DNA from 2 places in the Bacillus siamensis genome. Region 2 is predicted to be linked to the other one. Evidence: riboswitches for the same ligand, from Rfam matches in the RefSeq annotation. Region 2 holds a riboswitch; the other holds the start of a gene.
What was found. A riboswitch is a leader RNA that binds a small molecule or an ion and turns the genes downstream of it on or off. The one in region 2 is predicted to bind S-adenosylmethionine.
Positions count from the first base shown of each region.

Region 1: linked by a shared signal. The riboswitch ahead of ABDB98_RS18490 (5-methyltetrahydropteroyltriglutamate--homocysteine S-methyltransferase) and the one ahead of ABDB98_RS09630 (2-hydroxyacid dehydrogenase) in region 2 are both predicted to bind S-adenosylmethionine.

Region 1 is NZ_CP155579.1:3,718,366-3,724,835, forward strand. It holds gene ABDB98_RS18465 (DUF4352 domain-containing protein) at 1-467, shown strand, start outside; gene galE (UDP-glucose 4-epimerase GalE) at 514-1,530, opposite strand; gene pepT (peptidase T) at 1,724-2,956, shown strand; gene ABDB98_RS18480 (hypothetical protein) at 3,535-3,702, shown strand; gene ABDB98_RS18485 (LURP-one-related/scramblase family protein) at 3,805-4,281, shown strand; SAM riboswitch class I at 4,366-4,452, shown strand; gene ABDB98_RS18490 (5-methyltetrahydropteroyltriglutamate--homocysteine S-methyltransferase) at 4,531-5,667, shown strand; gene ABDB98_RS18495 (putative RNA methyltransferase) at 5,702-6,470, opposite strand, start outside.
Region 2 is NZ_CP155579.1:2,004,911-2,016,982, forward strand. It holds gene ABDB98_RS09585 (LysR family transcriptional regulator) at 1-317, shown strand, start outside; gene proB (glutamate 5-kinase) at 376-1,494, opposite strand; gene proC (pyrroline-5-carboxylate reductase) at 1,516-2,364, opposite strand; gene rtp (replication termination protein) at 2,540-2,908, opposite strand; gene ABDB98_RS09605 (3-ketoacyl-ACP reductase) at 3,193-3,909, opposite strand; gene ABDB98_RS09610 (DUF948 domain-containing protein) at 4,038-4,343, shown strand; gene ABDB98_RS09615 (hypothetical protein) at 4,408-5,169, shown strand; gene ABDB98_RS09620 (RbtT/DalT/CsbX family MFS transporter) at 5,200-6,447, opposite strand; gene ABDB98_RS09625 (FGGY-family carbohydrate kinase) at 6,485-7,963, opposite strand; gene ABDB98_RS09630 (2-hydroxyacid dehydrogenase) at 7,956-8,972, opposite strand; SAM riboswitch class I at 9,094-9,186, opposite strand; gene ABDB98_RS09635 (molybdopterin oxidoreductase family protein) at 9,333-11,387, shown strand; gene ABDB98_RS09640 (hypothetical protein) at 11,471-11,755, shown strand; gene ABDB98_RS09645 (hypothetical protein) at 11,801-12,025, opposite strand.

The sequences.
Region 1 (6,470 bases), 1.7 Mb from region 2:
GCGGATCTTCATCATCTAAAACTGCGTCCTCAAAAGCGGCGGAGTCCAAGGAAAAACTGTATAACATCGGTGACACTGTTAAAACTGAAAAAACAGAAGTGACTCTTACAAAAGTAGAAAAAAGAGACTCAGTAGGGACACAATATATTGAGAAAAAAGCATCTGACGGCGGCGTTATCGTAGCTGTACAATACACAGTTAAAAATGTGTCAAACAAGCCGTTAAGCTCTTTCTCCATTCCGAGCGTGAAATTAGTAGATTCTAAAGGAACTTCCTATGATCCGGATATTGACGCTTCATCGACTTATGCAACGGAAACAAAAGTGAACAACAGTAAAATTTTAAGTGACTTGAACCCGAACATTAAGGTCACTGGAGTGAAAGCCTTTGAAGTTGATAAAGACGCATACTCTAAAGGCACTTGGAAAATAAAATTCAGCAACGATGTTGAAGTAAAAGTTAAATAATGATCATAACAAAAGAGACCTCCACCATTTGAAGGTCTCTTTCCTTTTACACCTTTTGATACCCGTTCACATTGGAGGACTGCCACTTCCAAGAGTCGGCGCACATTTCTTCAAGGTCTCGCTTTGCTTCCCAGCCTAATTCTGCCTTCGCTTTTGCCGGGTCTGCGAAGCATGCGGCAATGTCTCCCGGGCGCCGGTCGGCAAAACGGTACGGCACTTCTTTTCCCGATACTTTTTCAAACGCCTTGACCATCTCAAGAACGCTGTAGCCTCTTCCCGTGCCGAGATTATAGGCGTCGGCGCCCGTTGTGTCCAGCACCTTTTCAAGCGCTCTGACGTGGCCCTCGGCAAGGTCAACGACATGGATGTAATCCCGCACGCCGGTGCCGTCCTTTGTCGGATAATCATTGCCGAACACCTGCAATTGCTCAAGCTTGCCGACAGCGACTTGGGCGACGTACGGCATTAAATTATTCGGGATGCCGTTCGGGTCTTCTCCGATCCGGCCGCTCGGATGCGCGCCGAACGGATTAAAGTAGCGGAGCAGCGCAATGCTCCATTCAGGGTCCGCCTTATGCAGATCGCGCAAAATCTGTTCCAGCATCAGCTTGGTCTGCCCGTAAGGATTGGTCGCACTTAACGGAAAATCTTCGGTGATCGGCGTTGTTTCCGGAACGCCGTAAACCGTCGCTGATGAGCTGAAGACGATTTTTTTCACACCGTGTGCCTGCATGGCTTCACATAAAATAAACGTCCCCGTCAGATTATTATGATAATAACGGAGCGGAACAGCCACAGACTCACCGACCGCTTTTAAACCCGCAAAATGAATGACGGCTTCAATCTCATTTGCAGCAAACACCCGGTGAACGGCGTCACGGTCAAGGAGATCCGCTTCATAAAACACAAGCCCTTTTCCGGTAATGTCTTTCACACGCTCCAATGCTTCCGGTGAACTATTTGACAGATTATCCAGAACCACGATGTCATAGCCGCTGTTTAACAGCTCGACACATGTGTGGCTTCCGATATAACCCGCTCCGCCTGTCACTAAAATCGCCATGAAGAAAGCCTCCCTATTGAATGAATTGACCATATTATATCGGTTTTTTCTTCCTCTATCATCCATTTTCAGAAAGTTTAATCGTTTAGTCATTGTTTCTTCATATTTTGTTTTCATTCGCGTAATTCAAACGGGTTGTGAAATAGAAATCCTTCCCCCGCACATGGTAAGATAAGACAAAGGAGATGACGGTATGAAAAACGAAATCATTGAACGCTTTACTTCTTATGTAAAAGTCGATACACAGTCTGACGAAAACAATGAAAACTGCCCATCCACCCCCGGACAGCTCACATTGGCCAACATGCTGGCAGATGAATTAAAGTCGATCGGCATGAAAGAAATCACAGTCGATGACAATGGATACGTCATGGCGACTCTTCCGGCAAATACGGATAAAGACGTGCCGACGATCGGTTTTCTGGCCCACGTAGATACAGCGACTGATTTCACCGGAAAAAATGTGAATCCTCAGATTATTGAAAGCTATGACGGACATGATATCGTTCTGAATGACAAACTCAACGTCATCCTGTCGCCTGAGCAGTTCCCGGAGCTTTCCCGCTATAAAGGCCAGACGCTGATTACAACCGACGGCACGACGCTGCTCGGAGCCGACAACAAAGCGGGCATTGCCGAAATCATGACGGCAATGGCGTACTTGATCAAACATCCGGACATCAAACACGGGACGATCCGGGTCGCATTCACGCCGGATGAAGAAATCGGCAGAGGGCCTCACAAATTCGATGTCGGCCGCTTCAACGCCGCATTCGCCTACACGATAGACGGAGGCCCCCTCGGAGAACTGCAATATGAAAGCTTTAATGCAGCCTCCGCAAAGCTTACTTGTTACGGAAAAAGCGTTCACCCCGGAACGGCGAAAAACAAAATGGTCAACGCTTCAAAAATCGCGATGGAATTTCATCACGCGCTGCCGAAAGAAGAAGCGCCGGAATATACGGAAGGGTATGAAGGCTTCTATCACTTAAATTCAATGAACGGAGACGTTTCTGAAGCCGCCCTGTCGTACATCATCAGAGACTTTGACAGAGACCGCTTTACAGAACGAAAAGAATTTATGCAGAAAACCGCCGACGCGCTTGCGGCTAAATACGGCAAGGAAAGCATCAAGCTTGAACTGCATGATCAATATTACAACATGAGAGAAAAAATCGAACCGGTCAAAGAAATTGTCGACATCGCCTATCAAGCCATGAAAAACCTCGGCATCGAACCAATTATCGAACCGATCCGGGGCGGAACTGACGGATCACAGCTCTCTTACATGGGACTGCCGACACCGAACATCTTCACGGGCGGCGAAAACTTCCACGGAAAATATGAATACATTTCCGTCGACCATATGGAAAAGGCGGTAAACGTCATTATTGAGATCGCCAGACTGTTTGAAGAACGCGCGTAAAACCAAAGCTCCCTGCTTTGGTTTTTTTCTTTCACATGAAACCTTTCCTTCTTTCTTTCCGTATATAAGGTATGAAATGGAAAGAAGGAGTGAAGACTATGGCAAGAGGCACTGTAGCAAATGAATTAAAAAAAACCTTAAAAGACCCCCGCGTTCTGGAGACGAAATCGAACCCTTTTAAAAAGCTGCGGAAAATGTTCAGACGATTTTTTGTGAGATAACATCTCGTTTTCTTACAAAAAATAAGGAAAGCGCTATCAAATCATAATCTTCCGTTAGAAGCAGTTATTTTGCATATCGCAGGATTTTTTAGGGTACTGAATAACACAAGGCAAACGAAAACACTGTATTAGTTAATTCGGCACTGTCAAAAAATAGTCGAAAAGTTATATAAACGATCATCACTTAGCAGCCGATACAATCTATAGAACCACAACAAGAGCAAAATCAACCGCAGATCATAGTCATTTTTACGGAAAATGTCTTTATTTTTTAAAAAAGTGACAATTGTTTGAATACTTTTCGTTTGTTTTTTCGTACAATAATAATACCAAAACTTTTTTTGGGAGGTATGTAAAATGATGCTACTTATTTTTGCTGCTTTGACAGGATACCTGGTTTTCTCTTTCAGTAAGGACAACCGCCGGAAAACGCCAAAGACAAGCCCGCTGGTGACAGCTGCCGACACGAATAACATCATTGATTTAAATGCGATCCGTCAGAAACGCCGGATGCCGCTATCATAAAAACGACAGCTGCCGCAAAATCGGCAGCCTTTTTTTGTGCACCCCTCCAATATGAAACCATCCGTCTCCTTTTTACGTACAACATAAAAAAGGAGTTTTTTTATGTATCATTTTTATATCAAAGAGCGGATGTTTACGTTTAAGAATCGGTTTCAAGTGTTTCTTGAAAGCGGAAAAGAAGTCTACAATGTTGAAGGAAAGCTGTTTTCTTTCGGTGATGAATTGAAGCTGACTGATTTGGACGGCCGCACGCTCGCCAGCGTCAGTCAGAAACTGATGTCGCTCGTTCCCCGTTACGAAATTTCCGTCGGCGGCAAGCCTGTATGCCAAGTCATCAAGAAAATGACGTTTTTCAAACCGAAATTTGAAATTTCCGGAGTCGGCTGGGATATTACCGGCGATGTGTGGGGACGGAATTTTCAAGTGACAGACGGGAAATCAAACCGGATGACCGTCACCAAATCATGGATGAGCTGGGGCGATTCTTATCATTTGGAGATTGAAAATGAAGAGGATATTGTTCTTTGTCTTGCGATCGCAATCGTAATAGATATGATTCTATTTGAGGGTGATAAATAAAAATATTTATCGAAATATATTGACAATATAAGATAATATACTAAGATTAAGAGTATTACAGTTTATTCTGAAAAATAGCATATTTCCTTATCAAGAGAGGTGGAGGGACTGGCCCTATGATACCCGGCAACCGCTGTTCAGCAGAATGGTGCTAAATCCTGAAGATAAGGTTGAGATTTGCGGACGCAAGCTCTTCCCTATCCAAGGGAAGAGCTTTTTATATTTCATTGAGGAAAGAAGGAATCGTTCATGTCACAGCAAAACACAGAACAACCATTGCACACTCTTCTTAGAAAAAACCCGCCGTTTCGCGCGGATCAGGTCGGAAGCCTGCTCCGGCCGGCGGCTGTGAAGCAAGCCCGCCTGCAAAGAGCGGCGGGTGAGATTTCGGCAGAACAGCTGCGCGAAATCGAAAACCAAGAAATCATCCGCAGCGTGAAAAAGCAGAAAGAAACCGGCCTCAATGTCGTGACTGACGGCGAATTCCGCCGGGCCTGGTGGCATTTTGATTTTCTCGAAAACTTAGACGGCGTCGAAGCGTTTACGCCAGATAGCGGCATTCAGTTTCACAATGTACAGACGAAAGCGCGCGGCATTAAAGTAACGGGAGATATTGATTTTTCTCAGCATCCGATGCTCGAAGATTATAAATTTCTTCACAGCATTGCCGGCGATGCTGTTCCAAAAATGACGATTCCAAGCCCGAATATGCTGTTTTTCCGCGGAAAATTGGAAAAAGCAGCGTATCAGAATGATTACAAACAATTTCAGCATGATGTTTCAAAGGCGTATAAAAAAGCGATTCAAGCTTTCTATAACGCCGGATGCCGCTATCTTCAGCTCGATGACACCGCATGGGCCGTTTTCTTATCGGAAGCGGGGCTTCGCCAGATTGAAGCATTCGGAACGACGCCGGATGAGCTGCGCAGGCTGTTCGCAGCTTCTATTAATGACGCCATTAAGGATCGTCCTGCCGACTTGAAGGTTACGATGCATATCTGCCGCGGCAACTTCCAGTCCACATGGACGGCTGAAGGCGGATATGATGCGGCGGCGGAAACGATTTTTGACGGGCTTGACCTTGACGGATTGTTCTTGGAATATGATGATTCCCGCTCCGGCGGCTTTGAACCGCTCCGTTATGTCAAACGCTCTGATCTTCAGCTTGTGCTCGGTTTGATTACGTCGAAACACGGCGATCTCGAAGACAAGGACGCGGTTAAACGCCGGATTGAAGAAGCTTCTCAATATGTCAGCCTGGATCAGCTTTGCCTCAGCCCGCAATGCGGATTCGCTTCCACTGAGGAAGGAAACCTGATCACAGAAGAACAGCAATGGGCAAAACTGCGCCATGTCGTCGACATCGCCGGTGAAGTCTGGAAATAAAAAAAAGACACGCTATAAGCGTGTCTTTTCCGTTTTACAGCGGATCGGTCCCGATTAAAACTTCGATATCTATCGTGATATCAGCCGCTTTTCGGCCGATAAACCGCTGAATGCTTTCTTCAGTACATTTCCATGTTAAGGGCGTCATTTTCACAAGCCATTCAAGATCAGGCTGCGATAACGTCTTCGTGTAACGCAGCCGTTTGCGATCAAAGGTTTGAAAGCCCGCTTGGAAACGGCAGGCCGCTGAATCGGCGGTGTCATTCCGCCGGGGACTGTCTCCGGGAAAGAATTCCCTTACTTCCTTCAAATAATCACGCCGCGGCACCGCTTTAATGACTGTGCCGCCCTTTCGTAAAAGCCTGCTGCATTCTTTATAATTCCAAGGTGATAAAACAGACATCACGACATCAAAACGGCTGTCGGCAAACGGCGCATCCGCCACATCAGCGACGGCAAAAACCATTTGATCCCCGAAGCCCTTTGCCGCATGCAGCACACCTTCTTTCGAGAGATCAATGCCGATTCCCGTCACAGAAAAAGCGGGCTGCAGCAATCGGCATACGGCGGCTAAATGAGAGCCCTCTCCGCATCCCGCATCCAATACCGCCGCCTGTTTTTGCGGAGATTGCGTACGGCTGATGATGCCGGCGATCTCTTTTTGAACCGGCGCAAAAAACTCCCGGCTGTCAAAAAGCTCGCGTCTCGCTTCAAACAGCTGCCTGTCATAGCGTGTTTTGACCGCTTTATTGAGGAAATTCACATATCCTTGTTTTGATATATCAAATGTATGCCCGTTTGCG
Region 2 (12,072 bases):
CTGAAGGATTTATTCTCCGCAATATGGCGATTGACGCTTGCAGACAGGCTGGCTTTGCGCCGCTTGTATCAACGGAGGGCGAGGATTTAGATGCCATTAAAGGATTAGTCTCCGCAGGCATGGGCGTTACTTTATTACCTGAAAGCACCTTTGCGGAAACCACACCTCGGTTCACGGTCAAAATTCCGATTGAATTCCCTCAAGTGAAGCGCACCGTAGGCATTATTAAGCCAAAAGGCAGAGAACTGGCTCCGTCTGCGAATGATTTCTATCATTTTGTCATTCAATTTTTCTCCAAACTTGAACAATATCAATAAAAACAAACCCGAGCTTCAAAACGAAGCCTCGGGCTTTGCCATGTTTTATTGATTTTTCTCAGCCGATCGGGATGGACAGTTCAACGTGGCAGACAAACGCTTCCGGATCGATGACTGATTGACCGGTCTGTTTATGCGGCGTTTCTTTATATGTCTTCAGCTGAGCTGAGGAATAATTGACGATGCCGAGCCCAAGCTCTTCTCCCTGCTGATCAAGCAGTCTGACAACCGCCCCGCTGCTGAATCTGCCGTTAATCTGTTCGATATCCTGCGGTGAGAGCGCCACATTTCCGTTCGCTATATCGCGGCTGCTTTTCTTCTCCATCACAATCTCGCCTTCGGGGCCGGAATTAAATGCAAGCCATTGTTCTTTGTGGTTTAACGGGAGGGTTCCTTCCGCTTCAAAATAAGTTCCTTCAGCCGCCTCTTCTACCGCTTGAAGCAGAATGTCCGGGGTATTAGCCTGCCCGAGAAAGCCTTTAATACCGGAGGCCATCACAATTTTAAAAGCATCCAGCTTTGAACGCATTCCGCCGGTTCCCATCTCACTCCCGGCATCTCCCGCGCTTGCTTCTATTTCCGGGGTGATGTCACTTACATGTCTGATTCGTGCCGCTTCCGGGTTGCTGCGCGGATTATCATCATATAATCCGTCGATATCTGATAAAATCACAAGCATATCGGCATCAATTAAGCCTGCGACCTTTGCCGCGAGTGTATCATTATCACCGAATTTCAGCCGATTGACTGTGACGGTGTCATTTTCATTAATAATCGGAATAATGCCTCGTTCCAAAAGGACGTTCATTGTATTGCGGACATTATGATAGCGGTATTCATCAGAAAAGTCGCTTCTTGTAATTAAAATTTGTGACGCGACATAACCGTGCGCTAAAAACAGCTTTGAATAAGCTTCCATTAATAATCCCTGCCCGATGGAAGCAGAAGCCTGTTTTTCAGGGAGGCTTTCCGGTTTCTGAATAAAGCCGAGCTTCCGATAACCTGCCGCCACTGCGCCGGAAGATACTAAAATCACTTCATAGCCGCTGTCTTTCAGCTGTGCGATTTGATCCACCAATGTCTCCAGTTTTCTTCTGCTGATTTCTCCGTGCAGGCTCGTCAGTGAGCTGCTGCCGATTTTCACCGCGATTCTTTTGATCTCCGTCCGAGACGTCACTGTATCACTCCTGTTTTTATTTTATAGTGCTGCTGTTTTTTCAATTGTTTTGCTGATCTCAATAGAACGTTCGGTCGCATGTTTAATGGCTTTGGCAATGGCTTCCCCGCCGCCTTCAGACCTGAGCGCATCAAGGCCGGCTGCAGTCGTGCCGTTTGGAGAGGTGATGTTTTCTCGAAGCACATCCGGTTTTTCCCCCGTCTCCATCAGCATTTTGGCTGCGCCTAATAATGTTTGCACGCCGATTTTGCGGGACAGTTGTTTTTCTAAGCCGGCTTCTTCACCTGCTTTTTCGATAAACTCCATTAAATAATAAAAGTACGCCGGTCCGCTGCCTGCGATGCCGGTGAAAATGTCCATCTGATCTTCCTTGATCACATATACTTCACCGAGACATTCCAGAAGGGATACCGCAGTCTGTGCTGAACTTTGAGAGACATGGTCTCCGAAAGCCGCAGCTGTTGCCGATTCGCCGATCATGCTGGATGTGTTCGGCATGACTCTTACAACCGGCTGATTCTCATGTAATGATTGTTGTATAAATGAGGTTGTTATGCCTGCCAAGACAGACAGGATGATTTGATGAGGTTGAATACGCCGTTTCAGCGTCTCCAGAGCGATTTCAGCATCCTTCGGTTTCATAGCTAAAATAAAGATATCAATGTCTTCGGTTTTCATGCTGTCAAAAGCCGTGCCTTGAATTCCGTATTGATGTTCCAATTCAGCGAGTCGCTCTGTATTTCGGCGGTTTGTCACGCAGATGTTTTGATTGGGAATTTTTTTTGCGCGGACCATGCCTGATATCATTCCTTCAGCCATTGATCCTGCTCCTATAAAAGCAACTTTCTTTTGATCTAAGATCGGTAACATCTCCCTTGTTCGTATTTTGTTCGCATTTTCACACGTTTTTTATGTTATCATGTCAGGAGTCAATGTCAAGTTTGAAGGTTTTATTGATATGTATTGTTCCGATCCTGTTATTATGTATAATGAATCACAGAACACCCCGCCTGAGCCCGGGCGGCGGGGTGTGTTCCGGACAGATTTAAAAATTATCGGAAAGGGCTTTTTCTATCAGCTTTTTGCAGCGGTCAAGCTCTGTCTTCAGCTGTTTTTTGTAAAGCTTCGCAGCTTCATAGTCTTTAAATTGATAGAGAACGACTTCCTGGAGTTTGGCTCCTTCTTTTTTGACCTTTACCTGTTTTAAGATCCCGTCATCCAAGAGTTCGTGGAGTGAACGGTATACCTCAGTATGATTCGGCTTGAAACCGATGGGTTTAAATTCGGAGCGCAGCACCTCGAGAAGCTTCAGTCCGTAAAGCCGTTCCTGCTCTGTCATTGTAATCATGTAAAGCTTTAAAAAAGCCCTTTGTTTCACTAAAAAACCGGTTGAACTTCTTTTTTCTTCTTTCAATATGTGCACACCCTTTCCTCTAACAAATTATTCCATGTACTAAATATTCTCTTTATATTCCGTTTCCCCTTTTATTGTGCGAACAGTTTAATTTGTATTGATTTGTTTTTTTGAACGGCGGAGAAAAAATATAATTGAACATTTGGTACATAGTTTATTTAGTTTAAATTATAACTGATATCGGTTTCTTTTTCATTCCTTTTTTCGCACAAATCCTTTATATCTGCTCATTCAGTTTTAAGGAAACAAAAAAAGACCTGTCTAAAAAGACAGATCCCGTTTTTTTAAGGATTGGTTGACCATAAACCGGCGGTTTTGACGAAAATGCGCGGATGTAATTTCAATTGAGCAACCATATATTCTGCAAGATCCTCAGGCTGCATGACTTTTTCCGGATTGCCGTCTGTCAGATTTAATTCAATTGACATATCGCTGGCAACCGTGCTCGGAGTCATTGCGCTGACACGGATATTGTGTTTTCTCACTTCCTGCATGAGAGATTCAGTCAGACCGAGAACGGCAAATTTCGAAGCGCTGTACGCACTTGTCGCCGCGGCGCCTCTTTGGCCAGCCGTAGAGGAAATATTAATGATATCTCCTGATTTTCTTTCAATCATTTCAGGAAGAACGGCGCGTGTCACATGGTACACACCCATTACATTCACTTGAATGATGTCTTCCCACTCTTCTGGCGTAAGATCTAAAAATCCGCCGAATTTGCTGATTCCGGCATTGTTAATCAGGATGTCAATCTCACCGAGATCTTCTTTAATAGAAGCGACGGCTTGTTCGACCTCTTTTTGACTTTTTACATCGGCAGAAGCGAATGATGCCTTTACACCAAGGGCTTCCACTTCTTCTGCAACCTTTTTAACATTTGCTTCAGTGCGGCCGATTAAACCGATATTGACTCCTTCTTTCGCTAAAGCAATAGCGGCGGCGCGGCCGATTCCTCTGCCCGCACCCGTGATAAGAGCCGTTTTGTTCTGTATGCTTTCCATGTCTTTCACCCTTTCTGAATGTCCTTATGTACGATTTCACATTATAAGCAGAAAAAAAACAATTAGCAAATAAAACGATTCAACGGTCTCCATAAAGGGTATCAACTGAAAAAAGGAGTGAAAAGCAGATGATTATCATTTTGTATATCAGTGCTGCCGTTGCGGCCGCCGCCTTGGTTTATTTAGCCGTATCAGCCGTGCGTTTTAAAAGAAACACAGCGCCTGATATAAAGAAGATTAACGTCACGGCAGCGTCCATGCAGACGTCCGTTGAAGAAATCAAAACAGAAACCCGTCTGTTATCACAAAAGCAGAAAGAACTGCAGGAAGACTTTCTCACTAAAAAAACAGCCGTGCAAACGACGGCTGCCGAAGCAAAAGGAACGCCTCATGTTCTGAAGATGCTCTGGAACGCCGGTAAAAGCGATTTATGAGCCTGCATGCCATCCGCCGTTTTTGCTGACACTAAGAGAATGAGCGGGTTCAAGGAGGCATAATATGATTTGCAATCATGAGCGGCTTGCACATTTTTTGCGCCAGCTTAAAGCATTATCATCTTCGGGAGAATTTACAAAATCGGATTTGCTGACTCCGGAGTTCCATTTAGCAAAGGACGGAGATCTGGATATGTATTATTCGCCTCATAATGAGTATATCAACCCTCATGCTGCAGTTGTCATCTCCGGAATTACACCCGGTTTTTTTCAGATGCAGCGTGCTTACAAAGCAGCGGCACAGCTTTTAAAAAACGGCGAATCTCTTGAGATGATAGCATATGAGACAAAAAAAGCGGCCGGGCTTTCCGGTTCCATGAGGCAGCACATGATCGAAATGCTTAATGAATGCGGTCTGCCGGCCGCCCTCCGAGTTGAGAATTCATCCAGTTTATTTGGTTCAAAACGGGAGCTGCTTCATACGACATCCGTTATCAAACACCCTGTTTTTTATCAACAGAAAAACTATACGGGACATCGGCCGCCCATCAGCAGGTCAGGCCTTCTCAGCCGTTATGCGCTGAAATATTTTCCGGACGAAATAGAAATGATGAAAAAGGACATTCTGCTCGTCCCTCTCGGTAAAGCAGCAGAATCCGCCTGCTGCATGCTGAAGAAGAAGGGGAGGATGAATCATGCATTCATTTTGGAAGGCTTCCCCCATCCGTCCGGCGCAAACGGACATCGTTTCAAACAATTTCACGAAAACAAACAATCGTTACGTGAACAAATTCAGCGCTTTGCCGGGTTTCTTCAGAAGCTGTAAAAAACGCCCCGAGCCTTCAGGGCGTTTCTGTTAAGAAGCATATTCAGGCAATGATTTATCGTGTTTTGCCGTTTTCTCTTCAGGTATTTTAATTTGATTTGTCAGGATTGCACTTGCGAAATAGAGCGCTGCGAAAATCCATACTACGCCTTGTGCGCCGACAAGCCCGATAAACGCCCAGGCAAGCGCGGGTCCGACAAATGCCGACAGGCCCGCGGCCAGATTTAACACAGACATGGCAGCACCTTTATCGCTGCCCGCCGCTGTCGGCACGATAGCTCCGATCGGAACGAATCCGGCCAGAAGCCCTCCCCAAATAAAGCCGACAATGCTGACGAAAAGCAAGTTCCCATGTGATACAACAGGAGCATAATATAATAAAAGGGTAAAAATGCCGCAGCCCGCTCCCCCAAACCACATGACAGTCTTTTTCCAGCCGAACGCATCGCCGACTGCACCGAAGATTAAGTTAAAGACGATATTGCCAAGAAAGATCGTGCCCCAAATCTGCAGCCATACATTTGTAGAAATGCCGTGCTGCGCCATATGCATTGGGAGAAATACCGGAAATCCGTATGTTCCGATACTGTTGATGATCCGAACAATCCCCCCTGAAAGCACACGCGGATTTTCAGCAAGGATGGTGATTCCTTTCATTAATTCCTGCACCTTTTCCTGTTTACTTGCTTTTTTCTTTTCAAAGCGGTCCCTATTTAAAATCAAAGCAAAAAACGCGCCGAGGCATACCCAAAAAATCGAACTCCACAGCGTATTCAAATAGCCGAAAGATTTGATGGCCCAGCTAGAATACCAGGCTCCGAATACAAACATGCCGCAGCAATAAGCAATCCAGAACCAGCCGACCGCCGTACTGAGCTTGCTTTTCGGCGACCGGTAAATCACCCATGTCAAAAAAGAATAGGCAAACAGCGGATAGCCCAGCCCTTTAATAAAATACGTGACATACATCACCGGCAAATTAAGATTTTCAAATCCGTATGCGATAAACGCGGCTGTTCCGATAACATAAAATAACAGCCCCATAAACATCGTCCGCTTTGCGCCGAAGGCTTCGAGACAGACGCCTGAAAACCAAGACGCCACAGCGAGAGCAATACCGTAAACCGTAAACAGGGATGCTGATTGCTGTACCGTCAAGCCGTTTTCAACTAAAAACGGGCTGAGCCAGCCTTGTTCAAGGCCGTCCCCCATCATAAACAGCACGACCCCTAAAAATCCCCAGGCAAGCTGTTTCGGAATTCCTATTTTATTAAGCATTTTTTGTTCCTCCTCAGCAATCTTTCATGTTGTCATCTCATCCCCAAGTCAGGCTTTCACCGCTGGGCTGAAAATGCGCAAATAATTTTTGCGTCTGTTTCCATTCTTCATATAGGAAGAGATCCGTCTGATCTGATTCCGGTTCAATTACCTTTATGCGGTTCGAAAGTTCTTCTTTCACACCGAGAGCTTCGTTGCAGATCATCGCCGCCCCCATTACGGATGCCTGGCTGAAGCCTTCTCTCTTATAAATCTTCTTTTGCAGAAGGTTAGCAAGAAACTGTGTCAACGCATCACTTTGGAAACCGCCGCCGCACACCTTCACTTCATTTTGTGAAAAGGAAGTCACCTCTGTTAACGCCTCATAGTTCCATTTGATTGAAAAAGCGATTTCCATCAGAGCGGCTTTGACAAAATGCGCTCGGCTTAAACTTTGGGACAGCGGGGCATCAAAAATAAATCCGCCTTTTGCGAGTGCGTTTTTCTCAGACGATAAATAGGAGCCTAACGCTGAAACACAAGCTTGATCATGTTTCGGCAGACTGGCGATTTCCCGTTCCATGACGCTGTAGGATTCATTCGGATAAAAAATGGATTTTAATTTTTGATAATTGAGTCCCGTTACACCCGGATTCGTTTCAAGAAGCCATTGACCTTCTTCTGTATGGCAATTCAGCCATGCATTCTCTAAACTTTCGGTTCCGGTCTCCGCTGTTATCTTTGTAATCGGCGTCGTTGTGCCGGATACGATGACGATATCTCCGGGCTTTGCATCTGCACTTTTGATGGCAAGCTGTGTGTCTCCCCCGCCTGCAATTACAGGCACTCTTTCAGAAAGACCGAGAACCGCCGCTTTCTTAAACGTTAACATTCCGACAACCGTCCCAGATCGGACGAGTGAAGGAAGAATGGCAGAAGGCACCCCGAAGATGCTGCATAATTTCTCTGACCACGCCTTTTTCCTTACGTCAAACAGCAGTGTTTCAGCGGCCTGTGACGGTTCATAGCTTAAAATACCGCTCAGCTCAAATGTCACCCAGTCACTGATGCTTGTGATGTACTTCACTTCTTTCCATAAAGACGGCTGTCTAGCTTTTAATCCGACAAGTTTCATGGCGGAAAATAAAGCGCTCGGAAGACGTCCGGTTTGCTGCTGCACTTCTTCTTTTGTCTCAATCCCGTCTTCCCATTCACGGCCTCTGTTATCAATGTTGGGCAAACCGAGAAATGCCTTTTTACCTTTATTGATTAGAACAATTCCCTGCCTCTGGCTTGTAGAGGTGATTCCGATTAATGTAATATGTGGGCTTTTGGCAATAACCTTCCTTGCCATAGCGCTGATTTGCTTCCATAACCCTTCCGGTGAGAAATATCGTCCGTCCGGATAAAGCGGATCCGTCACATATTCAATGTCTTCCCTTTCAAGCGCGATCACTTCGCCGCCGGCAGTCACGACCGCGACTCGCGCATTCCCCGTCCCGATGTCAAATACAAGGTAGCCTTTTTGTTCAGCCATTACAGCCTCCTCCTTCCGTTTCAAGTTCTCTTTTGTTATAAAGTTCACGTATTGAGCAGGTTTGATCTTGTTTCCATTTGAAAAGCGCTTCATTTAAAATCTTCACATGATGATCTTCCACTTCAAATGTTGCGCCCGCTAAATGGGGAGTCGCTAACACATTCGGCAAAGAGATCAATTCATAATCAGAAGATTCAGGCGGTTCATGATAAAACACGTCAAGAATCGCTCCTTTAATCCGCCGTTCTTTCAGCACCCGCAGCAGCTCTTTTCTGTCTGTAACCGCCGCTCTTGATGTATTGACAAAAACAGCTTCTTGCTTCATCAATTGAAAATGCCGGGCGCCGATCAGGCCGATGGTTTCTTCGATGCGCGGCAAATGAACGGAGACAATATCACTTTCAGAAAATACCCGTTCAATCGTCGTTTTTTCATACTCCCGGTTCTCATGATTGACAAAGGGGTCATAGTACAGCACCTTGCAGTCAAAAGCCGTCAATAGCCGGGCGATTCTCTGTCCGACAGCTCCGAAACCGATAAGGCCGACTGTTTTCCCCGTCAGCTCATTTCCCCTGAATTTGACGTAAGCCTGCAAATAATCACCATTCCACTTCCCGTCCTTCAGCCACTGATGAGAAGAATACGTGTGGCGCAAAAACGAAATGACATTTCCGATAAACATTTCAGCAACAGCCTGGGCATTGCGGGCCGGTGTATAAAAGACAGGGATTTTTCTTTTAGTCGCCGCCGTGATATCCACATTAGACGGCATCCCTCTGCAGACGCCGATAAAAGCGGAATCCGGCAATATATCAATCACTCGCTCTGATACCTCATCAAGTTCGGTAATAAGCCCCGACGCGTTTGTCTCTTGAATCATCTGGATTAATTCATCTTCCCGATAGGCCCGGCCGTGCTTCTTCCACGGCAGGTGCACAGTCCGCCCGAACAGATCTGTCAGCTCCTTCAGCCCCTCGTCGTGATAGGGTGCGGTAATTAAAACCGTCATGGTGCAAAACATCCTTTTCACATAAATTTTTTCACAAAAAAATCTCTTTCCCCGAAGAAGGAAAGAGATTCATATACCGTCTTTATCCGCTTGAAGCGCACAAATATGTATAGACCATTCTTTCCTATCTTTCAAGCATACGCTTGCTGGAATTGGCACAATAAATGTTGCCGAGGTTTCATAGGGCCAGTCCCTCCACCTCTCTTGATAGAAAATAAAATGATGAAATTGTCAGGCTTTTAAAAGAATAAACTCATCATAGATAAGTCTTTCCGTGATGTCAACACTTTTTTTCTGAATTGACGATCTATTTCGAAATGTTATAATGCTTACAATATAAAAAAAGAGGAGAAATGGGCTATGAATTCTGCTGCAAAACAGCCAAACGGGGTCTTTAAGTCGGTGTGCTCACTGGACTGTCCCGATCAATGCGGCTTACTTGTGACAAAAAAGGACGGAAAAATCGTTAACATTCAGGGAGACCCGGATCACCCCGTCACATCAGGGAATATTTGCAACAAAGTCAGACACATGGCTGAGCGCATTTATGATGAAAAACGTTTAACCGTCCCGTTAAAACGGATCGGCGAAAAAGGTGAAGCCGTGTTTGCGCCTATTTCATGGGACGAAGCAATCAATACGATCAGTGCGCGCTGGAAAGAGCTTATTGCCGAAGAAGGAGCGGAAAGCATTCTCCCGTACAGCTTTTACGGTAATATGGGAAAACTGGCGGCAGAGGGAATGGACCGCCGTTTTTTCCACCGACTCGGGGCGAGCCAGCTCGAACGGACGATCTGCAGCAAAGCCGGATCTGAGGGCTATAACTATACAATGGGAGAAGGCGCAGGTACTGATCCGGAAGAGACCATACATGCAAAGCTCTTTATTTTTTGGGGAATCAATGCCGTCAGCACGAATATGCATCAGGTCATGATTGCTCAAAAAGCCCGGAAAAAAGGAGCTAAAATTGTCGTTATCGATGTACATAAGAACCAAATAGGCCGGCTTGCCGATTGGTTTATTCCCATTCGCCCCGGCACAGATGCCGCACTCGCTCTCGGTATCATGCATGTTTTATTTGCCGAGAACCTTCACGATGAAGCATTTCTCACAGAATACACCGAAGGCAGTGAAGAATTAAAAGCGCATGTCAAACAGTATGATCCGGAAACGGTTTCTGTTATGACAGGCGTTAAAGCAGACGATATCAGACGCCTTGCGAGAATGTACGGGGAAACCTCCCCTTCCCTTATCAGAATCGGAAACGGCATTCAGCACCATGACAATGGCGGTATGATCGTCCGCACCGTCGCCTGCCTTCCGGCTGTGACAGGACAGTGGCTCCGCACCGGGGGAGGCGCAATCAAGCACAACAGCGCGGTATTAAACTATAACAGACAAGCGCTCCAGCGGCCTGATCTGCTTTACGGCAGGAAGCCAAGATCATTTAATATGAACAGGCTCGGAAGCGTTCTTTTAGAAACAAAACCGCCCGTGCGTTCCTTGTTTATTTACGGAACCAATCCCGCGGTAGTTGCGCCGGAAGCGAATAAAGTCAGAAAAGGCCTGCAGCGGGACGATTTATTTACAGTCGTTCACGATCTGTTTTTAACGGAAACCGCCAAATATGCGGATATCGTGCTCCCTGCTGCATCCGCTTTTGAAAACACGGATTTTTACACGTCTTACTGGCACCATTTTATTCAGCTGCAAAAACCGGTGATCGAACCATATGGGGACAGCAAATCGAATACGGAAGTGTTCCGTTTGCTTGCCGGGGCGATGGGCTTTACCGAGCAGGAGCTTCAGGATTCCGATGAAAAATTAATCAGACAGGCGCTGGACTTTCCCGCCAATCCGTATATCGAGGATATTGATTACGATTCGCTTTCATCCCATTCTTTCATGAGAGCCAACCGGAAAAAAACGCTTTTTCCGGGCAAGCTCAAGACGCCGAGCGGAAAAATTGAGTTATATTCTGAAAAGATGAAACAAGACGGTTATCCGGCGCTGCCGACGCACATCCCTCTTGAAAGCGATGATGATTTCCCGCTGTTATTTGTCCCGGGACCGAATCATAACTTTTTAAACTCGACATTTTCGAATAATGAAAAACACGTAAAACTGGAAAAAGCGCCAAAGCTTTTTATTCATACAAAAGATGCTGAGCGCCGGAACATCGAAGACGGAGAAACCGTGAGAATTTGGAACAACCGCGGCGAATGTGAATTGACAGCTTCAGTCGGCGAACAGGTGCTTCCCGGCGTTGCAGTCAGCCAAGGTCTTTGGGCCGACGCGGATGATAAAAAACAGCTGGTCAATTCACTCACTCCCGATCGGCTTGCAGATATGGGCGGAGGCGCTGTTTTCTTCTCCGGAAAGGTGCAGGTGGAAAAGATCGGAAAGCAAAAATAAGCTCCCCCGGTCTTACTGAAGGTGAATCCTTTCGGCGGATTTGACCGTATAAAACATAATGACTTTTATTGGAGGTTTGCTGTATGGATATCATTACCGGCATTGGCATCGCTTTAGCCGGATATTTCATAGGAGACGGATTAAAAAACTTTAAATCACCTGATCCTCATGAACACACTGACCAAATTCTCATCAAAGAAAAAGACTTACACTATTATATTGGCTATTATTTAGGCGTGACTAAGGAAGAAGCAAAACAAATCGTGCCTGACACTTCCGACATTCCGCATATCACCAGAAACGGAAAGCGGTATGTACAGAAAACTGCATTAAGAGAATGGCTGACTTCCATGCTGGAAAAAGAATAACAGCTGCCGTGAATAGCGGGAAGAGAGTTCTTCTCTTCCCGTTCATTAAGATTTGCCGCCCTGCCTCTCTTCAACCCCAAACATACGAAAGATATCGTTCTTACTTAACGAAACATCCCCTTCTTTGGATTTCAAATAAAACCCTTTCGTATATAACCGTATGACTTCATCGTATGCAAGCTCATGACGAAGGAGCGCCATTATACGCCCGTCTTTTTCATCCTGTTTATTGAACCATTCATACTGTTCTGACCAGTTCACTTTCTGCATGTCAAACACCTTCTCGCATTTATTATACTTATTTCACCTTTTGAAAA